DNA from 4 places in the Pseudoalteromonas translucida KMM 520 genome. Region 3 is predicted to be linked to each of the others. Evidence: predicted binding sites of a transcription regulator. Region 3 holds the regulator's gene; each other region holds the start of a gene.
What was found. The regulator LexA, encoded in region 3, represses DNA repair genes until DNA is damaged. The targets are predictions, from matches to a motif close to TACTGTATNNNNATACAGTA.
Positions count from the first base shown of each region.

Region 1: a site for LexA is predicted at 2,603-2,622, ahead of PTRA_RS12335 (DNA topoisomerase III). Genes of this name have one in related genera too.
Region 2: a site for LexA is predicted at 2,373-2,392, ahead of ruvC (crossover junction endodeoxyribonuclease RuvC). Genes of this name have one in related genera too.
Region 4: a site for LexA is predicted at 3,694-3,713, ahead of PTRA_RS08250 (LexA family protein). Genes of this name have one in related genera too.

Region 1 covers NZ_CP011034.1:2,673,959-2,679,861, reverse strand. Annotated here, with positions in the region: gene ispA ((2E,6E)-farnesyl diphosphate synthase) at 1-229, opposite strand, end outside; gene PTRA_RS12350 (exodeoxyribonuclease VII small subunit) at 232-474, opposite strand; gene pomA (flagellar motor protein PomA) at 743-1,510, shown strand; gene PTRA_RS12340 (flagellar motor protein MotB) at 1,513-2,433, shown strand; gene PTRA_RS12335 (DNA topoisomerase III) at 2,636-4,576, shown strand; partial or broken gene PTRA_RS12330 (M20 metallopeptidase family protein) at 4,601-5,903, opposite strand, start outside.
Region 2 covers NZ_CP011034.1:2,151,846-2,157,748, forward strand. Annotated here, with positions in the region: gene ruvB (Holliday junction branch migration DNA helicase RuvB) at 164-1,171, opposite strand; gene ruvA (Holliday junction branch migration protein RuvA) at 1,179-1,796, opposite strand; gene ruvC (crossover junction endodeoxyribonuclease RuvC) at 1,799-2,323, opposite strand; gene PTRA_RS09995 (ABC transporter permease) at 2,453-4,954, opposite strand; gene PTRA_RS10000 (ABC transporter ATP-binding protein) at 4,944-5,657, opposite strand; gene PTRA_RS10005 (arylesterase) at 5,658-5,903, shown strand, end outside.
Region 3 covers NZ_CP011034.1:3,226,454-3,232,356, forward strand. Annotated here, with positions in the region: gene PTRA_RS14905 (cytochrome c oxidase assembly protein) at 1-101, opposite strand, end outside; gene ctaD (cytochrome c oxidase subunit I) at 101-1,693, opposite strand; gene coxB (cytochrome c oxidase subunit II) at 1,693-2,835, opposite strand; gene lexA (transcriptional repressor LexA) at 3,310-3,927, opposite strand; gene PTRA_RS14925 (SRPBCC family protein) at 4,214-4,666, shown strand; gene PTRA_RS14930 (PaaI family thioesterase) at 4,765-5,208, shown strand; gene PTRA_RS14935 (hypothetical protein) at 5,211-5,591, opposite strand; gene PTRA_RS14940 (chaperone modulator CbpM) at 5,844-5,903, opposite strand, start outside.
Region 4 covers NZ_CP011034.1:1,748,907-1,754,809, forward strand. Annotated here, with positions in the region: gene PTRA_RS19085 (hypothetical protein) at 1-9, opposite strand, end outside; one part of gene PTRA_RS08235 (IS3 family transposase) at 131-374, shown strand; one part of gene PTRA_RS08235 (IS3 family transposase) at 374-1,311, shown strand; gene PTRA_RS19250 (AHH domain-containing protein) at 1,562-1,753, opposite strand; gene PTRA_RS19335 (hypothetical protein) at 1,893-2,015, opposite strand; gene PTRA_RS08240 (endonuclease) at 2,117-2,851, opposite strand; gene PTRA_RS08245 (hypothetical protein) at 2,987-3,496, opposite strand; gene PTRA_RS08250 (LexA family protein) at 3,726-4,142, shown strand; gene PTRA_RS08255 (Y-family DNA polymerase) at 4,127-5,386, shown strand.

The sequences.
Region 1 (5,903 bases), 550 kb from region 3:
GAATACATTCTATAGCTGCGGCAAGTACGTCTAAATCTTGCTTATCTGCGCCAAGCATTTTACCCGTTGCGTAAACCAAAAAAGGACGCAATCTTTTGCCGCCATTCATTAAACTATAATGGGTGGCTGCTTTTATGGTCTCGTCAGTATTAAGCGATTGGTCAAAATAAAGGTTAAGGGTATTGGCTACATCGGTTTGAGCATGTGTAATAAGTTCTTTAATAGTCACGGCTATTCCATATCATTATCAAAGTCGGTTAATGCAGACTTCTCATCTTTGCCCATCAAAATAGCGACCTTTTGCTCAGCTTGTTGCAACTTACTAGACGATGCGCCTGCCAAAGCAATGCCACGCTCAAACTGTTTTAATGACTGCTCAAGCGATAAATCACCTTGTTCCATTTCACTAACGATTGTTGTTAATTCTTCTAGTGCTTGCTCGAAACTTAAGTTTTCAGGTTTTTTAGTCGCCATCTTTATTTCAACTTACATAATAAATTTAGAAGTCAATTTTAGGGGGAATGCTAAACTAGGTCAAAGGATGAAATGGTTTTTTCGTTAATAAACGTTTTATGTTTTAAAAAATTGATAATTAGATAGATAACACAAGTTGATCTAGAATAGTGCTTAATCCGGCTTTTTATGTTTATCTATAAAAAATGGCTTAAGCAATTCAGTATCTTGCCGATAAACAATTAATAACAAACGTTTGCATATAAAAGCAAAAACCTTTGGAGGGAATGTGGATTTAGCAACCATTATTGGGATCCTTGGCGCAATTGGCTTAATTGTCATGTCCATGTTTATGAGTAGTAGCGGTGAAATGGCTATGTTTTACAACACGCCCTCTGTTGTAATCGTATTTGGCGGTTCATTATTTATCGTTTTATCAAACTTTACTATGTCACAGTTTTTTGGCATAGGTAAGGTGGTTACCAAAGCGTTTATGTTTAAGCTTGAGTCGCCAGAAGAGCTAATTGAAAAAGCAGTTGAGCTTGCAGATTCAGCACGTAAAGGCGGATTTTTAGCCCTTGAAGAGGCAGAAATACCGAATCCATTTATGCGCAAAGGCGTTGACATGCTAGTAGATGGCCACGATGCAGATGTAGTGCGTGCCACTTTGCAAAAAGATATCTCATTAACTACAGCACGACACGAGTCAGGTGCTACTTTATTTAAATCTTTGGGTGATATAGCCCCGGCAATGGGAATGATAGGCACCTTAATTGGCTTAGTTGCGATGTTATCTAATATGGATGACCCTAAAGCAATTGGTCCGGCTATGGCGGTGGCGTTGTTAACCACATTATACGGTGCATTTTTAGCAAACGTAGTGGCTATTCCGATTCAAACAAAATTGGAGCTGCGTAAAGACGAAGAGGCAATGAATCAACGTTTAATTTTAGATGCGGTTTTAGGTATTCAAGATGGTCAAAATCCAAAAGTAATAGAAGGTATTTTGAAAAACTATCTTGCTGAATCAAAACGTAAAGTAAACACTGAGGATTAACTATGTCTGATCAAGAGTGCAAGTGCCCACCCCCAGGTTTACCTGCGTGGATGGGGACATTCGCAGATTTAATGTCGCTATTAATGTGCTTTTTTGTGCTCTTGCTTGCGTTTTCTGAAATGGATGTACTTAAATTTAAACAAATTGCTGGTTCGATGAAATTTGCATTTGGTGTACAAAATAAAATAGAAGTAAAAGATATCCCCAAAGGCACATCAGTTATTGCTATGGAGTTTACTCCGGGCAAGCCAGAGCCGACGCCGATTGAAACAATTCAACAACAAACGGTAGAAATGACCCAGCAAATGTTGGAGTTTCAGGCGGGGGATGAAAGCTCAGCAGGCGGAAGGCAAGAACAGCGCGGCGATAAACGTGGTGGTGAGTCGCGTAGTACTTCCAAAGAGCAAGCATCGGAGCAAGCAATTTCAGCGGCCGATCAACAACAAACAAACGACTTAGTGAAAAAAATTGCCCAGCAGTTAGAAAAACAAATAATTGATGGTGCCATAGAACTTGAATCATTAGGGCAGCAAATAATCATTCGAATTCGTGAAAATGGCTCTTTTCCTTCGGGTAGCGCATTTTTACAACCTAAGTTTAAACCCATTATTCAAGAAATTGGCGTGCTATTAAAAGATGTACCTGGAGAAATTACAGTGTCGGGGCATACCGACGATTTTCAGGTTTCAAACGAGTTATATATTAATAACTGGGATCTTTCATCTAAGCGCGCAGTTGCAGTAGCCAGTGAACTGCAAAAAGTAGTTGGATTTGATAAAAATAGAATGATGGTAGTAGGACGTGCTGAAACCCGGCCGTTAGTACCAAACGATAGCAATGAAGATCGCCGTCGTAATCGACGGGTCGAAATATCTATTTTACAAGGAAAAGCCAAAGAGTCTGATCCTATCGATGTAAGGTAGCAGTCATTTTATTAAAAACACACTTGGTTTAAGTAAACACAGTGCTATTGATTTTAGGTGACTTTTAGTCAATTTTGACTAAAAGTCACCACCTCAGCCAAATACCTCAGAACTCTTAAATAGTTCGATTTAATAAAAACATCCCACACTGTAAATTGATATGCTAAACTACTGTTTATATAAACAGTAAAAGAGCTTGCTTATGAAACTCTATATTGCCGAAAAACCATCATTAGGGCGCGCCATTGCCGACGCGCTACCAAAACCGCACAAAAAGCACGATGGTTACATAGAAGTCGCAAATGGTGATTGCGTATCTTGGTGTATTGGCCATTTATTAGAGCAAGCCGAACCCGATGATTACGATGAGCGCTTTAAAAAGTGGCAGTTTGAGCACCTACCTATCATTCCTGAACAATGGCAATTAAAAGCAAAAACTAAAACTCGCAAGCAGCTTACTGTGTTAAAAAAGCTAATAAAACAGGCTACAGTGCTTGTACATGCTGGCGATCCCGACCGCGAAGGACAATTACTTGTCGATCAAGTTATTGAAGAAGCCAAAATAAGCAAAACCAAAAAACAGCATATTCAACGCTTATTAATAAGTGATTTAAACTTAGCTGCAGTAAAAAAAGCATTAACGACTATGCGCTCTAACCGTGAGTTTATTCCGCTGAGCGTATCAGCCTTAGCGCGCTCTCGTGCTGATTGGTTGTTTGGTATGAATTTAACCCGTGCTTATACTTTAGCGGGGCAAAAAGCTGGGTTTGGTAACGTACTGTCAGTAGGGCGAGTGCAAACACCCATACTTGGCTTGGTGGTTAATAGAGATAACGACATAGCAAATTTCGTATCAAAGCCTTTTTATGAAGTATTAGCCCATTTAGTCACCCCTGAAAAACAATCATTTAGTGCAAAATGGATACCCAGTAAAGCATGCGAGCCTTATCAAGACGAAGAGGGGCGAGTAGTAAATAAAGCATTGGCAGAAAACGTAGCCTCGCGGATCACACAGCAAAATGCTGAGCTAACGGTGCTTGAACAAAAGCAAAAAAAACAAACTGCGCCACTGCCTTATAACTTATCTGCTTTGCAGATAGATGCGGCAAAAGCATTTGCTATGCCAGCGCAAAAGGTGCTGGATATATGCCAAATTCTTTATGAGCGTCATAAGTTAATAACCTACCCACGTTCAGACAACCGCTACTTACCTAATGATCATCACCAAGATGCGTCTGCTATTTTAAAAGCAATAAGCGTTAATCGCGGGCAAAGTGTTGAGTTAGTAAATGCAGCTGATAGTAAAAAACGTAGTAAATGTTTTAACGATTCAAAAGTGGCTGCGCATCATGCCATTGTTCCTACGGCAAAACAGTTAAAGTCGGCAAGTTTGGGTGGCGATGAGACAAAGGTTTATCAATTAATATGTCGTCATTATTTAATACAGTTTTATCCCGACTATATTTATAACGAAACTAAAGCAGAAGTAACTATTGCTGGCGGGTTATTTAAAGCAAATGCAAAGCAAGATGTAAGCTTGGGTTTTAAGGTGCTAATGGGTAAGTCTGAATTAAAAGATGAAGCCACGCTACCGCCTTTAACAAAAGGCATGTTACTTTTTTGCTCGCAAGGAGAGGTTGTTGAAAAATATACCTCACCGCCAGCGCACTTTAGTGATGCGACTTTACTTGCAGCCATGACAGGCATAAGCCGGTATGTACAGGATCCGCAAATAAAAAAAGTACTTAAAGACACCGATGGCTTAGGGACAGAGGCAACACGAGCGGGGATCATTGAATTACTATTTAAACGCCGTTTTTTAAAACGCGAAGGTAAATTAATTAAAGCAACCGAAACTGGAAGTGCACTTATTAGCGTGCTACCGCAAGGTTTAGTTCGCCCCGATTTAACCGCTAAATGGGAATCGAGCTTAGGTGATATTGCACAGCAAGTAATGAGCTATCAGCAATTTTTACAGCCTTTACTTGCCGACTTAAATAGTTTTGTACAACAAGCTGCAAATTGCGATAGCAATGTATTTGCAAAACTGCCTAAAACTTCAGCTAAAAAGCGTTTTGTTAAACGTGGTCAAAAAACGCCTTATAAAAAATCGAGTTATAAAAAAAGCTCTGTTGTTAGTTAATTACAGAGCTATTAATTAAAAAAACTATTGATTAAACAAAGCCACTGCTGCATTACTCATGGCTTTAATGCCAGTTGGTAGTGCGACTTTATAGTCTGGGGCAAACTTACTTGAATGCAGTGAATGCAGTGAATGCAGTGAATGCAGTGAATGCAGTGAATGCAGTGAATGCAGTGAATGCAGTGAATGCAGTGAAGGCAATGTTTTGCCTGTTTTTATTGCGTTTGCATATTTTGTTTGGTTAACGCCACCGAGCCAAAATAGTGTGATAGGAATATTTTCGTCAGTGCGGCCATATAGGCCAAAGTCTTCACCTGCCATTACAGGGAGGGTTTCAAGCACATTATCATCACCAATGGCGCTGGCAATACTTTGGCGCACAAGATTGGTTTGTGCTGGGTTATTATATGTAGATGGAATTGACTCATCCTCATGTACTTGCACCTTAGGGTAGAGCGCTTTCTCAAGGCCTGCACTTTGTGCAATACCGGCGGTAATGCGTTTAATTGCTGCAATTTGTGCATTTCTAATATCAGGGTTATAACTGCGTAATGTAAGTTGTAACTTTACTTCATCAGAAATAACATTATGTTTTGAGCCACCACGAATAGATCCAACAGTAATAACAGATGGCTCTAATGGTGAAAGCTCACGACTCGTAATAGTTTGTAGTGCAAGCACGGTGCGTGCAGCAATAATAACCGGATCAATAGTGGTATGCGGATAAGCTCCGTGTCCGCCTTTACCCTTTATAGTTATATCAACAGAATCGACGCTGGCCATAGTATATTCGTTTTTCATCGCAACTTTACCGGCAGGTACACTTGCACTTACATGTAGCGCAATTATGTGATCAGGTTTTGCATATTTACTAAATAAACCTTCTTTTAGCATAGCTTTAGCACCACCGCCCACTTCTTCTGCGGGTTGTGCCACCATCATTAGCGTGCCTTGCCATGCATCTTTGTGAGCTATTAGTTGTTCAGCAGTACCAATAAATGAGCTCATATGTATATCGTGACCGCAGCCATGCATAACACCTACTTTTGCGCCGTGCTCATCTATTACTGTTACTTTAGAAGCATACGCCTTGTCTGTTTGTTCTGTAATAGGTAAGCCGTCGGTATCGGTACGTATCATTACTGTCGGGCCATCACCATTTTTGTAAATACCTACAACACCAAACCACCTACATTGCTTGTAACTTCAAAACCAAGCTTATTTAACTGCGCTGCAATTTTTTTTGCGGTTTGTTGCTCGTGGTACGAAAGCTCGGGTGATTGATGCAAATCGAGGTAAAAGCTTTCTATTGCAGGCATGCTGCTAT
Region 2 (5,903 bases), 1.1 Mb from region 3:
GCAATATAACGCAGGCACAATAACCTCGATTGACTTAACCCATCGTGAATTATTGCTAAATTTAAGTACGCATACCAACCACATAAAACACGGCTAAGCATACACTAAAAAGCCATTGCAATTAATTAATCACAATGGCTTTTAAATTGGGTAAAGCTTTTTATTAGTCTTGCTTTGGGAGTAAACCAAAGTGATGGTATGCGTTGTCTGACACTATGCGTCCACGGGGTGTGCGTTGAATAAAGCCCTGTTGAATTAAAAAGGGCTCTATTACGTCTTCAATGGTCTCTTTTTCCTCGCCAATAGCTGCAGCTATATTATCGAGCCCAACTGGGCCACCCATAAATTTTTCTATAATGGCAAGTAAGTACTTACGATCCATATAATCAAAACCGCTTTTATCTACATCAATCATATTAAGTGCCAGCTCTGCTACTTCGGCGTTTACTGTACCGTCTGACTTTACTTGGGTGTAGTCACGCACTCGGCGTAGTAACCTATTGGCAATTCGGGGGGTACCGCGTGAGCGTTTAGCTATTTCAACTGCGCCCTCGTCGCACATTTCTAAATTAAGAAAGTGCGCCGATCGCCCTACTATGTACGATAAGTCTTCTACTGAATAAAACTCTAAGCGCTGCACAATACCAAAGCGATCACGCAGTGGAGATGTTAACGAACCCGCACGAGTAGTTGCGCCAATAAGCGTAAACGAGGGCAAGTCTAATTTTATCGAGCGTGCTGCTGGGCCTTCACCTATCATAATATCAAGTTGGTAGTCTTCCATTGCTGGGTAGAGTATTTCTTCAACTTGTGGGCTCAACCTGTGTATTTCATCAATAAATAACACATCACCTTCTTCAAGGTTGGTTAGCAATGCGGCTAAATCACCAGCTTTTTCAAGTACTGGCCCTGAGGTTGCCTTTATGTTTACCTGCAGCTCGTTGGCAACAATATTAGCTAATGTCGTTTTACCCAAACCTGGTGGGCCAAAAATAAGCAGGTGATCGAGTGCTTCGCCTCGGCTACGGGCCGCTTCAATAAAAATTTCCATTTGCTGTTTAACATGCGGTTGACCACGGTAATCGGCGAGTAGTTTTGGCCTAATTGCACGGTCTATAGAGTCTTCGTTGGGTTTTTCAGTCGCGTCAATTAAGCGATCAGCTTCGATCATAGGTTACTCACAGCATTGATTTTAAAGATTCTTTAATAAGAACCTCAGTAGACATATCGGGTTTACTTACTGATTTTACTGCTTTTTGCGCTTGTGGCAATTTATAACCTAGCGACACTAAAGCCGACACAGCATCATCGGCGGCATTATTAGCAATTGTCGCGTCGCTAAACGGCTCAATAACCGCACTGTCGCTGAAAGGAGTGAATAAATCGTTGCCCCAATTTTTTAATCTGTCTTTCATTTCGAGTACTAGCCGCTCGGCGGTTTTTTTACCTACCCCGGGTAATTTAACTAAGCTTGTGGAGTCTTCGTTATTTACACAGCTTACAAATTGCTGCGCCGACATACCCGACAAAATAGCTAAACCCAGCTTTGGCCCTACGCCATTGGCCTTTAATAACTCTCTAAATAAGGCACGCTCTACTTTATTGTTAAAGCCAAACAATAGTTGTGCATCTTCGCGTACTACAAAATGAGTATAAACAATGGCATTTTCGCCAACTTTAGGTAAGTCGTAAAAGCAGGTCATTGGCATTTGTACTTCGTAGCCAACACCGCTTACCTCTAATAATATTTCGGGAGGTTGTTTTTCGACTAAAATACCATTTAAGCGACCAATCATAGTTATTTCCTTAAACGTCCTCTAACGGTTTTGCTTGCGCTACCCGCTAGTTTTATTAAATTTTGTTCTGAGTGCGCATGGCAAATAGCAATAGCCAGTGCATCGGCGGCATCGGCTTGTGGCGTACCAGGTAGTTTTAAAATATTTTTAACCATATGCTGCACTTGGGTTTTATCGGCACCACCATTGCCTACTACGGCTTGTTTTATTTGCCTTGCTGAGTATTCAAATACCGGTAAGTCGGCCATTGCAGCGCCTACAATAGCAGCACCACGTGCTTGGCCTAGCTTTAGGGCTGAGTCGGGATTGTGCGCCATAAACACTTTTTCTATCGCGAAGGTTTCTGGCGAAAACTGCTCTATAAGCTGGGTAATGCCTTGGTAAATCATTTTTAGTCTTATATGAAACTCATGGTCCGCTAATTTAATGCAACCACTGCCTAAATAAGTGAATTTAGATCCCTGATGCGCTACAACACCGTAGCCAGTTAAGCGTGAGCCCGGATCAATCCCTAAAATTATGGCCAAAAAGCACTCTCATTATTGTTATTCGTTAATTAGGCTAATAATGCCAGAGCACTGTATAAATTACCAGTAACAATAAAACAAAAACGGCCACTTTAGTGGCCGTTTTCCTTTTGCTTAAATATTGGCAACTTAACCTAACGCACGTACCAGCCCTTGGGTGTTTTGCTTAAGTGTGCGAGCAATCATAAAATAGCCTAACCCTGCTACAAACACTCCACCCGCCACCGGTCCTATTAGCCAAATATGCGGATGTAATTTACCCGCCAGATCAAATAACTGCTGCTGTACAATTAATAGCGCAATATCACTAAAAAAAGCGGCAACTAAGCCGGCCAAACCACCAAGCAATAAAAATTCATATAAAGTGGCGTTTTTAATAAGCCGGCTTTTTGCACCAAGTGTGCGCAGTATTACAATTTCTTGCATGCGCTCGCCTAAGCTTGCTTGCACTTGCGATATTAATACCAGTGCACCACACAACACCACAATAGTAAGTACAAAGCCAATTGCAAGTGACACTTGCTCTATGGTTGATTGTATTTGTTTAACAAAGTTACCTACATCTATAGCAGTAACCGTTGGGTAGCTGCGCAGCAATTGGCTAAAGTCGCGTTTTTGATCTGGCTCAATACGTACCGACGATATATAGGTTGCCGGAAAGTCTTTGAGCACATCAGGACTTAAAATAATAAAAAAGTTTGGCTTAAGGGTGGCCCAGTTTACTTTACGCACACTAGTAATTTTAGCGTCAAACGACTGCGCACCAATTAAAAACGTTAGCGTGTCGCCAAGTTCAACATCTAAACGCTCAAGCATAGACTCCTCAATGGATGCCTCTGCTAATGTGTTTTTATTAAACCACTGCCCTTGCACTATTTCGTTTTGCGCTGGCGGCGTTTCAAGCCAGGTTAGGTTTAGCTCGCGACCAATACCGGCGCGTGCCTCTTCGTCTTTTTTCTCGTTGTCTTGCAGAGATACTTCTCGCGCTACCAGCTCGCCATTTACCGCATTTACCCGGCCACGAATAGTGGGGTAAAACTCCGATACCTGAATGTTTTTTTGCGCCAAATAAGTATTAATTGGCTCAAGTTCGTTTTGGGTAATATTGACTAAAAATGCATTTGGAGCATCGTCTGGTAACTGCGACTGCCAGTCGGCTATCATGTCGTTTTTAAGTACCACTAAAAATAGTAATAGTTTAATGGCGAGGGAAAAACTGATCAGCTGGACTGCATTCACATTTGCACGTTTTTGAATTGACGCAATTGCCAGCGACCAGCTATTACCGGGCTTTAAGCCCAATTTACGGCCACCACCAAATATAATTTTAGACACCAAAAACAACACGCCAATTAAAGTAAGCGTTGAGGCAAACAGAATCAGGGTAATTTTTATATTATTGCTAAATAACCACATCAGTAAAAACACGGTAAATGCACTCATAGCTAAGTGCACCCGGCTAACCGCTAGTTTATCGCCTAAGTTACGACGCAGCACCCGCAGTGGCGGAATATCAAATAAATCAAATAACGGCTTGATAGAAAACATCACTGCACAAATTACACCTGTGCTAATTGCCACTAACCACGGCTTAAAACCTGCCATTGGCAAAGTTGTACCCATGATTTTTGCTAAATAATGTGTCGCAATTTCTTGTAAACCATAACCAATTAATAAACCCACAGTGACCGCCATTAAACACACCATTAATAAATGTGTAAGGTAAATTTTGCGGATCATTGCCCGGCTACCACCTAAGGTTTTCATCATAGCAACTGGGTCGTATTGGCGTTCACAATAACGCTTTGCAGATACCGCAATTGCCACTGCGGCTAAAATAATGCCCAGTAAACCTGCTAGCAACAAAAAGCTTTCTGCACGATTTAAACTATTAGATATTGGTGATTGGCGATCTTTTACGCCATACCATTGTTGGTTTTCTTTTAGCTGTGGTTTTAGCCAATCGTAAAAACTATTTATATCGCTTTCATCGCCGGCATAAAGCTGACGATAAAATACTCGGCTACCCGGTTGTATTACTTCTGTTTTTTCCACGTCGTTAATGTTTATAAGCACCCTGCGGCTACTCGAAAACACATTAAAAGGCGCGTCGGGCTCTTCTACAATTACTTTTTCTACGTTAAATAATGCAGCACCTAGCTCTACTACATCGCCTATATCTATATTTAAACTATAAAATACCGACTCGCTAAGCCACACATTGCCAAGTGTTGGTCCGCCGTTAGCAACTTCGGTTTCTCCATTTAGGCTCGACTTAACCTTAAGTTGCCCCTTTAACGGGTAACCACTTGAGGCCGCTTTTACCGAACTAAATTGCATTTCGTCGTTGGCAAATAACATGGTGTCGAAGTAAAGCATTTGTGCGGTTTTTAAATTTTGTTGCTCTGCTTTAACTATATAAGAAGTGTCGATTACGTGATTACTGCCAAGCACTCGGTCGGCGGCAATAAAGGCGCTACTTTTTTGCGCAATACTCTGTGCAATACGCTCAGTAATCATAGATAAAGTAAGCACGGTAAGTACCGCAAGTGCTATAGCCGCACTTATCACCGTAAGCTCACCACGGCGAAACTCCCGCGAAAATAACTTAAGTGCTAACTTAGCCCACATTTGCTATTTCCTCTGCTGAGTTTTCTACTAATCGGCCACCTTCAATTTGAATAATATGCTGGCATTTTTGTGCAAGCGCCTCGTCATGCGTTACTAAAATAAGCGTAGTACCATGCTGCGAATTTAGATCAAACAATAACGACTCAATCATTTTACCATTTTTACTGTCTAGGTTTGCCGAAGGCTCATCGGCAAACAGTATTTTTGGCGTGCCAATAAATGCCCGCGCAATAGCAACGCGTTGCTGCTCACCACCAGAGAGTTGCGACGGATAATGATCAATGCGATGGCTCAAGCCTACCTTTTCTAGCAAAGTAAGTGCTTGCTGTTTAGCATCGCGCTCCCCTGCAAGTTCAGCGGGTAGCATTACGTTTTCCAGCGCTGTTAAACTTTGTACTAACATAAACGACTGAAATACAAAGCCTACTTTTGCGGCGCGCAGCCCTGCACGCGCTTCTTCATCGAGATTATGTAGCGGCTCGCCATCTAAAAATATTTCACCGCCACTTGCTGTATCAAGCCCAGCTAACAAACTAAGTAACGTAGATTTACCAGAACCAGAAGTGCCCACTACCGCAACAGATTCGCCATGCTTGACATTAAAGCTGATGTCGCTGAGGATGGGCAACTCCCCTTCAAAGGTAGATACCACTTTAGACAAACCATTTACTTGAATTATATTTAATTGAGAAAGCGCTGACATATGACTCATTCAATCCTACGTTTTGTATTCATTTTATTTTTAGTTATTAAGCCACTAAGTGCAGCAGCTAATAACACCATTTTAATACTTGGTGACAGTTTAAGCGCAGCCTACGGACTTAAACAAGAACAAGGCTGGGTACAATTGTTACAAGATAAATACGATGCTGAGCAAAGTAATATCAAACTTATTAATGCCAGTATTAGTGGCGAAACAACCGGTGGTGCACTGCGCCGTGTAGATGCC
Region 3 (5,903 bases):
ATATCACAAAACACGTCATACAAAGGCACTAACGCAAATGCAAATGCAAACATGGCTAAGCAAATAACAACTAAGCGCTTAAGTAGCGGTGCATGTATCATTATTTAATTTCCGGTGGTGTTGAAAATGTATGGTACGGAGCAGGTGAATCTACCTCCCACTCCAGCCCTTCTGCGCCTTCCCACACTTTTGCAGGAACCTTGTCGCCGCCACGTGCGCATTTAATCACTACAGCTACAAACAACAACTGCGATAATCCAAAGGCAAAGCCGCCAATACTAATAATGGCGTTAAAGTCGGCAAACTGTAGCGCATAGTCGGGAATACGGCGTGGCATGCCTGCAAGCCCTACAAAGTGCATAGGAAAAAACAATACATTTACGCTTACCAGCGATAACCAAAAATGCCATTTAGCCAGCGCTATGTTATACATATTGCCAGTCCACTTAGGCAGCCAATAATACGCGCCTGCCATAATCGAAAATACCGCCCCCGTTACCAGTACATAATGAAAATGTGCCACTACAAAGTAGGTATCATGGTACTGAAAATCAGCCGGTGTAATGGCCAGCATCAAGCCCGAAAAACCACCTAAGGTAAACAACACAATAAAGGCAATACTAAACAGCATGGGTACTTCAAACGTAATTGATCCGCGCCACATAGTGGCTACCCAATTAAATATTTTTACTCCAGTGGGCACCGATATCAGCATAGTCGCGTACATAAAAAACAGCTCGCCAGCCACTGGCATTCCGGTAGTAAACATATGATGCGCCCACACCGTAAAACTCAACAGCGCAATTGACGACGTGGCATATACCATGGAGGAATAACCAAAGAGTTTTTTACGCGAAAAGGTCGGAACTATAGTAGAAATAATGCCAAAAGCAGGCAAAATCATTATGTATACTTCGGGGTGGCCAAAAAACCAAAATATGTGCTGAAACATCACCGGATCACCGCCACCCGCTGCATCAAAAAAGCTGGTTGCAAAGTATTTATCGGTGAGCACCATAGTCACCGCACCTGCGAGCACGGGCATAACCGCAATCAATAAAAATGCCGTTATCAGCCAAGTCCATACAAACATAGGGACCTTCATCCAGGTCATGCCTGGGGCACGTAAGTTAACTATGGTTACAATTACATTAATTGCCCCCATAATGGAGCTAATACCCATAATATGCACAGCAAATACAAACATGGCGGTATTGTCATTACTGTAGGTTGTGGACAGCGGCGCATAAAAAGTCCAACCAAACGCAGGACCACCACCGGGCATTAATAGCGATGATAATAAAATTAAAAACGCGAATGGTAAAATCCAAAAACTCCAGTTATTCATTCGCGGTAAGGCCATATCAGGCGCGCCAATCATTAATGGCACCATCCAGTTAGCCAAGCCAGTAAATGCCGGCATAACAGCACCAAATACCATAATCAACCCATGCACTGTGGTCATTTGATTAAAAAAGTGAGGATCGACTAATTGTAATCCTGGCTGAAATAACTCAGCGCGGATCACCATAGCCATAGCTCCACCAATAAAAAACATAGTCAGCGAGAAAATTAAGTACAAGCTGCCTATATCTTTATGATTAGTGGTATATAACCAACGCTTAAAGCCTTTAGCAGGATGATGAGCGTGGTGAGCTTCATTAATGTCAGGTTGTTCTACTATGCTACTCATTAGTTCGCCTCCCCGTCGGCATCAAGTGCTGCCTGTATTTCACTTGGTTGAATTACATCACCGGTATCATTACCCCATGCATTACGCTTATAAGTAATTACCGCTGCTAATTGCTTTATAGAGAGCTGTTTAGCAAAGGCTTGCATGGCTGTGCCGGGGCGTCCGTGAATAACAATGTCAATGTGATCTTTTATGTCGCCAAGCACTATCGGGCTGCCTTTAAGCGCAGGAAAAACACCTGGTAAACCTAGTCCTGTGGGCTGATGACATGCAGCACAATTGGCCATATACACTTGCTCACCCAAAGTCATTAACTCTTCTTTAGGGAGTGTTTGATCAAGTAATGCGGCATCTGCTGCTGCAGCTTTTTGCTTTGCTTGTTTAGCATCTGCTAGCCAAACTTTAAAATCGGCCTCTGACTTAGCCTCTACTACCACAGGCATAAAGCCATGATCTTTACCGCATAGCTCAGCACACTGACCGCGATAAATACCGACTTCGTTTATGTTGGTCCACGTTTCGTTAATAAACCCCGGGTTTGCATCTTTTTTAATAGCAAAATCGGGCACCCACCAAGAATGAATAACATCGTCGGAGGTCATTAAAAAGCGTACTTTTTTATTAATCGGTAATACCAGAGGCTTATCTACCTCAAGTAAATAGTTGGGGTTTTTATCGGCTAGGTTGGCAATTTCATTTTGCGGTGTGGCAAGTATTGAGTAAAACTCAACATCTTCCCCCATATATTCGTAATGCCATTTCCACTGTGAACCAGTTACTTTAATAGTGATATCCGCTTTACTGGCATCTTCCATCGCTATTAATGTTTTAGTTGCGGGGACTGCCATTGCTATTAAAATAACAAATGGAATTGCTGTCCAGAGTATTTCTACTTTGGTACTTTCGTGAAATTGAGCAGCAACTGCTCCTTTAGATTTACGATGATGAATAAGTGCCCAAAACATAACGGCAAATACAATCACGCCTATTACACAGCATATTAAAAATATGGTCATGTGTAGTTGATAAACATTATTACTTATATCGGTTACGCCTTTGCGCATATTATATTGGCTATTTGCCAATGCTAGCTGCGGAAAAACAAACAATATAAGCCACAAGGTAGAGCTCAATTTACCCATGTGACAGCTCCTTTAATACTGTTGCGAGTGCAAAACAAAAAGACATAAGCTTTAAATGCCAATTTGTTATTTTTTATTTTTGTATTGCTGCCGGATATATAAATATGTGTTCTCAAAACTAAAAGCTGTGAGTTATTGTTAGTCCAGCCCATTAACAATTAGTTAATAATTGAACAACTAGCAAGTTTTAGTTTGAAAAATAATCAAATAATATTAGAGGATTAGCGTAAATATGAGGGTTATTTAATTTTTTTCTAAGCAGGAAGTGAGCAACAGCAAGGGTTACAAATAAAAAGACAGCAAAAACGAGTATTAAATACTTAAATGATAAAAAACATAAACTTAATATAATTTTGTCATTGCAGCGGAGTTTTCACAAAAAAATGGCAAAAAAAAGCGCACTAAAAAGTGCGCGTTAATCATCTGAGCTATTAAATTATACCGCTATTTTGCATAGCTATAACAACTTAATTGTTACATCCAGTCAGCGTTGCGAATAACCCCAACGGCTAAGCCTTCAATATTAAAAGATTCGTTTTCAAGATCCACTTCTATCGACGAAAATTCTTTATTTTCAGCATGCAGTAATACTTTTCGACCTGCTTTTTCTAAGCGCTTTACCGTTACATCGTCATCAACGCGGGCAACAATAACTTGGCCATTTTCGGCAACTTGAGTGCGATGAACAGCCAGTAAATCACCATCCATAATACCAATATCTCGCATGCTCATACCATTTACACGCAATAAAAAATCGGCAGGCGGTTTAAACATTAGCGGGTCAATTTTACAATGGCTCTCAACATGTTGTTGCGCCAAAATAGGTTCACCGGCAGCTACGCGGCCAATTAATGGTAAACCAAGTTGTTCTGGTTCATCTTCTTCAATAAGTTGAATACCACGGCTAGCGCCTGGCTTCATTTTAATAGCGCCTTTTTTAGCCAGCGCTTTTAAATGCTCTTCTGCGGCATTAGCACTTTTAAAGCCTAATGTTTGTGCAATTTCTGCGCGTGTAGGAGGCATACCAGTGTCTTTAATAAACACTTTAATAAGTTCGAGTATTTGCGCTTGGCGGTTAGTTAATGGTCGCATACAACTGGTTTTCCATACAGTACATTTAACTGTGAGTATATACAGTTATCTGAAAATCGCAAATTTAAATTACTCCCCGCCTTTGCTGCCAAAGGTGGCATTGGTCTAAGCTTAAAATAACCAAGTAAATTACAGATAAAATTAAGCAGATCTCGGCAGTGTTAGTTTTACGTTACATTAATTGTAATTACATGATTACTAGGTTATTGCTGTTATTAAAAAATTAGTTAACTATCGTTTTTATAACGGGCGTTAGCCTCATCAATGTGAATCAACGGAGAGTGTTATGAATATCACTGTAGCGGTAATTATCAACGGCCCTAAACGTAAAGTATGGGCAGCAATAACTGACATCGAAAACAGTACCAATATGCTGTCTGGCATTATTGATTTGAAAATAATCGAAAAGCCTCCACAGGGGTTAGTGGGCCTAAAATGGTTAGAAACGCGAAAAATGTTTGGTAAAGCGGCCTCAGAAACCATGTGGATCACAGAAGCTGTTACTAATGAATATTATTGCACTCGCGCAGAAAATTGCGGGGCAGTTTATACCACTAAGCTGTCACTTACCGCCGCCGAACCTGGCACCTGTTTAACCATGACTTTTTCTGATAGCTCTGAGTCTATTTGGGTAAAAATGATGTCTGCAGTGATGGGGGTTTTTCTTAAAAATTCGATGCGTAAAATGCTAAAAAAAGATCTCGATGAAATTAAGCACTATGTAGAAAGCAAAAAGTAGCGCTGCATTACAATGTAGTAGCTGCACTAACTTGGCTATCATATCGCCATGAAAAATCGTATTATTGGTTATCGTTTTCAATCTTTAAAGGAGTAACAATGAGTATTTGGCATCAACCTATTACTTTAGCGTTTTGTAAGCAGTTAGACCAAGGCATAAATGGCCAAGGTACACTGATGAAAACCATGGGGATTGAAATAACTGAAATTGGTGATGATTACTTAGTTGCCACTATGCCGGCAATTCCTGCGCATCATAACCCCATAGGCATGGTGCATGGCGGAGCAAACGTGGTTTTAGCCGAAAGTGTTGCCAGCTACGCGGCTAACTTTGTGGTCGACTTCACTAAATTTTATTGTGTAGGGCAAGAGATCAGTGCTAGCCATTTAAAAGCCTCGCGTAATGGCACCTTAACCGCCACCGCAAAAGCGTTTCATATTGGCAAGCGTAGCTCAGTATGGGAAATAAAAATAACGAATAGTCGCGGCGAGCTTTGCTGCGTATCAAAAATGACCGCAGCTGTAGTAGAGCGCAAAGGCTAACGCTATTTTTCTAGCGGGTAAATAGTAATTTCCATGCCTGCACCAATTGCCGATATACGTAATAAAGTATCGGCGTGCAGCGCTTGGTTAAAACATTTTGGCGAAGTGCCCGACTCAAAACCAATATCAAAGGTACGGCGCGAACAACTCAACCATTGCTTAAGTGCAGCGCGCGAGCATGACTCTACTAGCTCACATAAGTGGTTAATTGCTTTATCCGGTGAGGATATTTCGCCTGTTACTTCTATACGCGCTAACTGACGGTATTCGTCTTTATCATAATGTAAAATAGTGGCGATTTTTTTTAGGTCAGCTACAAGCACGCTAATATCTTGCTTTGACTCAAGCTCTAGGTCTACATTTAAAAATTGAATTTCCGACATTGTCTGCTGTTTATCCTCTAATTAGTTCGCTGTAAACTTTAACGCAGTTTTACGGTTATACCAAATCAACTCTGCAATATTCACCTTTTTATATAAATAGCCGGCTATTTTTACGCATTTATTGACGCTTTACTTACTCTTATTTCACGAATCAAAAAATATTTAAGCACCAAAAGCTCACTATTATAAAAGTGCTGAGCTAGCTCCATAAAAATAGCTAGCTACTCACCTTTAAAGTTTAACCACTACTTTTTATTCTAAATGTTTAAACCGACTTAAGTGCTGCTTTAACATTTGGTTTTCAGCAATCAA
Region 4 (5,903 bases), 1.5 Mb from region 3:
TTCAATCATTCGATCAATTGCAGTCTCTCTATTATTCAGGATATTCACAGGGGTGTAGTAGTACAGTGATTTTGGCCACCCATTAAGAAAGAAATGTTATGCTAATAAGCATACAAATTTGGGTGAAAAAATGAAGAAATTAAAACGTGCAACATATTCTGCGGCAATCAAATTAGAAACAGCTCAGCTTGTAGTCGACCAAGGTTACACGCAAGAAGATGCAGCCAAGGCTATGGGTGTTGGTAAATCAACTGTAAGTAAGTGGGTTACTCAATTAAAGCAAGAACGGAATGGCCAAGCACCATCCGCTTCACCAATGACGCCCGAACAGATTGAAATTCGTGAACTTAAAAAGCAAATCCAACGCATTGAATTAGAAAAGGATATATTAAAAAAGGCTACCGCTCTCTTGATGTCCGACTCCCTGAACAATTCTCGTTAATCGAGAAATTAAATCAACGAGAGCGCTACCCTATTAGCGTGTTATGCAACGTATTCAATGTGCATCGCAGCAGCTATAAATATTGGGCTATACGGGATACAACGCCTACACCTGAGCAAGTAAGGTTAGAAGCAGAGGTTAAAGCCATACATAGAATGAGTGGAGGCTCGGCAGGTGCAAGGACAATCGCTACAATAGCAACGAATAATGACTTTGAATTAAGCCGTTATCGTGCCGCTAAGCTGATGGTTAAACTAAAATTAGAGAGCTGCCAAGTACCACAACATCAATATAAACGTGGTGGTAATGAGCATCTTGAAATCCCAAATTTGCTAGATAGGCAGTTTGATGTTGTTGAACCGAATACTGTGTGGTGTGGTGATGTGACGTATCTTTGGACAGGCAATCGCTGGGCTTATTTAGCGGTCGTTATCGATTTATTTGCGCGTAAAGTCGTTGGTTGGGCAATGTCGTTGTCGCCAGATACTAATTTAACGCTAAAAGCGCTTGAACTCGCGTATGAAAGCAGAGGAAAACCGACAGGACTGATGTTCCATTCAGACCAAGGTAGTCATTATACAAGCTTAAAATTTCGCCAACGTTTATGGCGCTATAAAATTACGCAAAGCATGAGTAGGCGTGGAAACTGTTGGGATAATGCGCCAATGGAGCGATTTTTTAGAAGCTTTAAAACGGAATGGATGCCAAAGGTTGGATATGGAAATTTTATAGATGCTAAATATAGCGTTAGTGATTATATCAACGGATATTACAACAACGTTAGGCCGCATCATTATAATGCAGGTTTAGCACCAAATGAATCTGAGATTAGATACAAAGATTCTAAAACTGTGGCCAAATTTTATTGACCACTACATACCATCGAACATTAACAACTGGCCCTCGGTCAATTGAATAGTTTGTTCGAACCCCGTTTCATTAAGTAAGAGAAACTCATCAGGCTCGACACTGACACTGACACTGTATACTTTATTAAATTTGTCTGGCATTAGGCATTACCTTGAGTCAATAATGTAGTAATTGGAAATGTACCATCGGCAAGTTCTTCACCTATCTCTTTTAACGTTTCGATAATACCTTGTCGACCTAGGCCTTCTGCTATCGTTCATTAAGTAAAAACTCAATATTAAAATAATATTTGCCTGTATGAATTTTTGAATGTGGATAAGCATCTGGGAGGATGTCCATTGGAACATGCTTTTGAAACCGAGGTAAGTAGACTCCATTTGCTTCATGGTCAATATCGATACCGAACGTCGCTAACCTCAGCCTTAAACGGGCAGCGCGCATATCATTCTAAGACACTATGTGATGAGCCGCTGTATTTTTAGGTTTATTTCCGCGCCCAGCCTTCGCTATATTTGCTGCTAGCTTTTGAGCATGCTTTTTTATATGCTCCCAGCGTACATGGCGTGAGTAGATTAAGTCATCAGCCGAGATAATGTATAGAAAACGCATGGGCTTGGGCTTTAGCTAAACTACGGTCATCGGTTACGAGAAATAAATTGTTTTCAATATCTTGAATAGTTACTTCATGTATCTCTTGACGCATAAAAACTCCTTTTAAATGTTGTTTCTAATATAGATACTTATAAACATATGTACAAGCTTGAAAGCTTTTTTTGAGCATACAGCCACTACAAGACAACATAGTTATAGACTTATACTCTCACAGCGGCTTTTAACTACATCATTTTGATTCTTTTGTAGCTTGGAAATCTTCTCAGCTCTAGTGCACTCCCAAGCATCAACAGGATACATTTTATCCCACGCATTCATTAGTTGGCGTTGCGCTTTACTCATATTGTATCGTTTATAAGTGTTCTCCATATACAAATAAGTACGCGCAATTTGCCCTCTAGCCACTTCAGGTGGCTCAGCTTTTCTGTCGTCGATTTTCATCGCGCAACGTCCAAAATCGCTTTGAGCCGCTGGAAGCATGGTAAAGTTATGATTACTTCTCAGCGCATTCACGGCACCAATGGCCGGATAGAGGTTAAACATATCAGCTTGCATAAAACGGTATTCTGTATTTACTTTTTCGGCACATCGTCGACCTTTAAATGACTTCCCCTTACTATTCACACATTGCTTGTCCCCATCTCGCCATTCGCTAAAAGTACGACCAAAGTTTTCTGCTGGAACAACGTGCTCCCATTCAATTTTTTTAGATCGTTTGACGTACTTTGTTGTAGAAAAGCCCTCCGGCGCGGTTACTTTTTTACTAGCGTCAAATGTCGCACCACAATAAAGTGTAATGCGGTGATTGTTATAAACCTGCTTTTCTAGAAGTCGTTTAGCTTTGCTAAATGAGTCGATTTCTTGATTTCCTGAAGAGGCAGCAGAGAAAGTAAGTGTTGCTAACAGTGTAATTGTGGATGCTTTCATTATGATTCTTGATACCTATTTCGGTTAAATATGCGACATACTATAACTGAGTTAATAAGCTAATTCTCATTTGTGGCGACTAACAATTTTAATTGTAGAACTAAGATATTGTGCTTATAAAGTTTAATCGGAAAGTTACTTCCCAGTCCATGTATTGTCATTTTGATACTGCCCAGAGCAAGCGCTGTTATATGCAAATTGGCCCGTAGACTTATCTCGACAGCACCAGACTAAGTTGTAGTTGCTATCATAAAACTGGTCCCATGCATAACCAGAAGAATAGTTATTTGACACGCCAGCTCCTGCCGCAGCAACAGCTAAAACGACGACACCTACCGCAACAACAGCAGCAACAACGCCTTGAGCGATTTCTTTTCTGTCTTGTGCAGCTAATATCTCACATTTGTATTGAGTGAGTGTTCTATATTTAACTTCTCTGTTAAGCGCGTAGATATAGTTCGCTTCATCAGTATTTTCGGCTGTATAACTTTTAGCGAGGATATCTTTATCATTAAGGTAGTTTCGACACACTTGGGCATCTGTTAATTCAGAGTCACCGGCAATGATGGCGTGTCTAGAGGCTGAACAGCCAGTAATAACGCTAAGTATTAGAAAAGATGCAATAGTGTTTTTAACTACAGTCATTAGTAAATTATTCCATATTTAAAATAAACTTTGGGTAAGTTCATAATTCCTTCGTCAAATTTTAACAAACGAAGGCAGGTTTTCCTAACTGTTAAAAAAGGGTTTTTAATGTTTAGGTATGAAGACTGTTTATATCAGCCTTAATAAAAATATCGTCTTCACAAAAAGAATCTTGGCTTAATTGGAATCTTAAATTACACTGTACATATAAACAGTGCTTGAGGTGTGTATGTTCGTTATTCCAATTTTTATAGAAGCAGGTATCACCGGCTTTGAATCTCCTGCTGCAGAATATGTAGAGCTAGGTATTTCAATCGATGAACTAATCATTAAACACCCGAATGCCACTTTTATTGGTATAGCTTCTGGGCAATCCATGCAAGAAGTAGGAATATTCGATGGTGACTTATTAGTCATTGATAGAGCTGAGGATGTAAGTACCGGCGATGTCATTGTTGCAAGCTATAACGGTTCGTTTGTTTGTAAAATCATAGATAAATCGCAACGCTTACTTATCTCTGCCTCTAAAGATTATAAGTCTGTTTATATCTCTAATGATGATGACTTTAAGCTCGAAGGTGTCGTTACTGCGAGCATCCGCCTACACAGAAATAAAGCTGAAGTGAATCGATGTTTGCCCTCGTAGATGCAGTTGCATTTTATGCCAGTGCGGAGAAGGTGTTTGACCCATCCATTCGCTTTAAACCCGTTGTTGTTCTAACAAATAACGATGGGTGTATTTGTGCAATATGCCCTATTGCTAGAAAGCTTAATATCCCGAAATTTGAACCTTACTTCAAAATTAGACCCTATTTAGAGCAGCATAATGTCGTCGTGCGCTCTTCAAATTATGAACTCTATGCTGATTTGAGTGAGAGAATGATGACGGTCATTAATCGTTTTTGTGATGACCATTATGTTTATAGTATTGATGAGTCATTTTTACGTTTTACTGGTTTTTCTAAAATCATCAATGACTGGGCTGATTACGGACACACAATACGGCGAGCGGTATGGCGCGAAACAGGATTGCCTGTTGGTGTAGGCTTTGGCATTACGCCTACGTTAGCTAAAGCTGCCAACCATGCGGCAAAAAAACTCTCTGGTTATAACGGAGTTGCTGTTATTAATGATGATATATCACGCCAAGAAATCCTGACGCGTATGGATGTTACCGATGTCTGGGGTATTGGCTCTCGACTCGGTAGAAAACTTAAGATCATGGGGATTAAAAGTGCATGGGATTTAGCAAACCAGAACCCTAAAGCAATGCGACACATGTTTAGCGTTGTTGTTGAGAGGACCGTAAGTGAGCTTAACGGCATCGCCTGTTTAAGTTGGGATGAAGTAAAACAGAATAAAAAAGAAATCTACTCAACGAGAAGTTTCGGGGAAAGAGTAAGTGATTTAAATACATTAAAATCAGCCCTCGTAACACACGCAGCGATTGTTGGCCGCAAGCTAAGAAAACAACAGTCATTAGCAAAACGACTTGTTATATTCGCTGCAAGCTCGCCACACGAAGACGCGTATTATAAGAAATCTTTGCTCTATGATTTTCCTATACCTACATCAGATACCAGTGTTATAGCCAATGCTGTTTCAGATGTTATTGATGATATTTTTAAGGCTAACACGCGCTTTTATCGCTGCGGTATTGGCGCAATAGAGTTAGAAAGTGAGTTATTTCAACAAGCCGATATGTTCTCTGTAAGTGAGGATAAACCTAAAATGATGGAATGCTTAGATGTAATAAATAAACGCTATGGTGTAGGAACTTTATCTATAGGTAGTGAAAAGCTAACAAAATCATGGAACATGAAAAGGGCTTTTTTATCGCCCCACTACACAACCCGCTGGTCAGACATTCCTATCATAGATTGTGATTGAATTAGTTAAGTTAATATTGAATATGTTCCATTCCGACCAATAAAAGCATGAACATTTGTAGTTAAGCTCGGTTGTGGCTTTTTAACAACTTTGAATTTTAAGTCTTTGTTACCAAACTCATCTAGACTTGGACTAAAAGCAAAATGGACTTCCCAGCTTTCACTAGACACCGGCTTATAATCTTAAAGTACAAAACGGAAGTAAACTTCCGGCTTGTAAGCTTGTATTGGTATATTCCGAAATTAAACTTCCGTTTCTAGGGCTTTAAAGGTAGTTATCGGTAATATACTTCTTTTTTTGATAGCGTTAACCTAGATAGCTATATGAACAACTTTTCGGGGTCTCCTTTGAGCGAAAACCGGACACTGAAAAAGTTAAATTTATTCCTACTTCTTTGAGTAGGAGCCTAATTTTGTCCGATAACATTATTAAACGCCGTTTTGGGGCAAAATAACATGCTTAATTCCTAGCTGTTTTAATTACTTGTTTACAAAGGTAATTATTGGTGAAATTATCA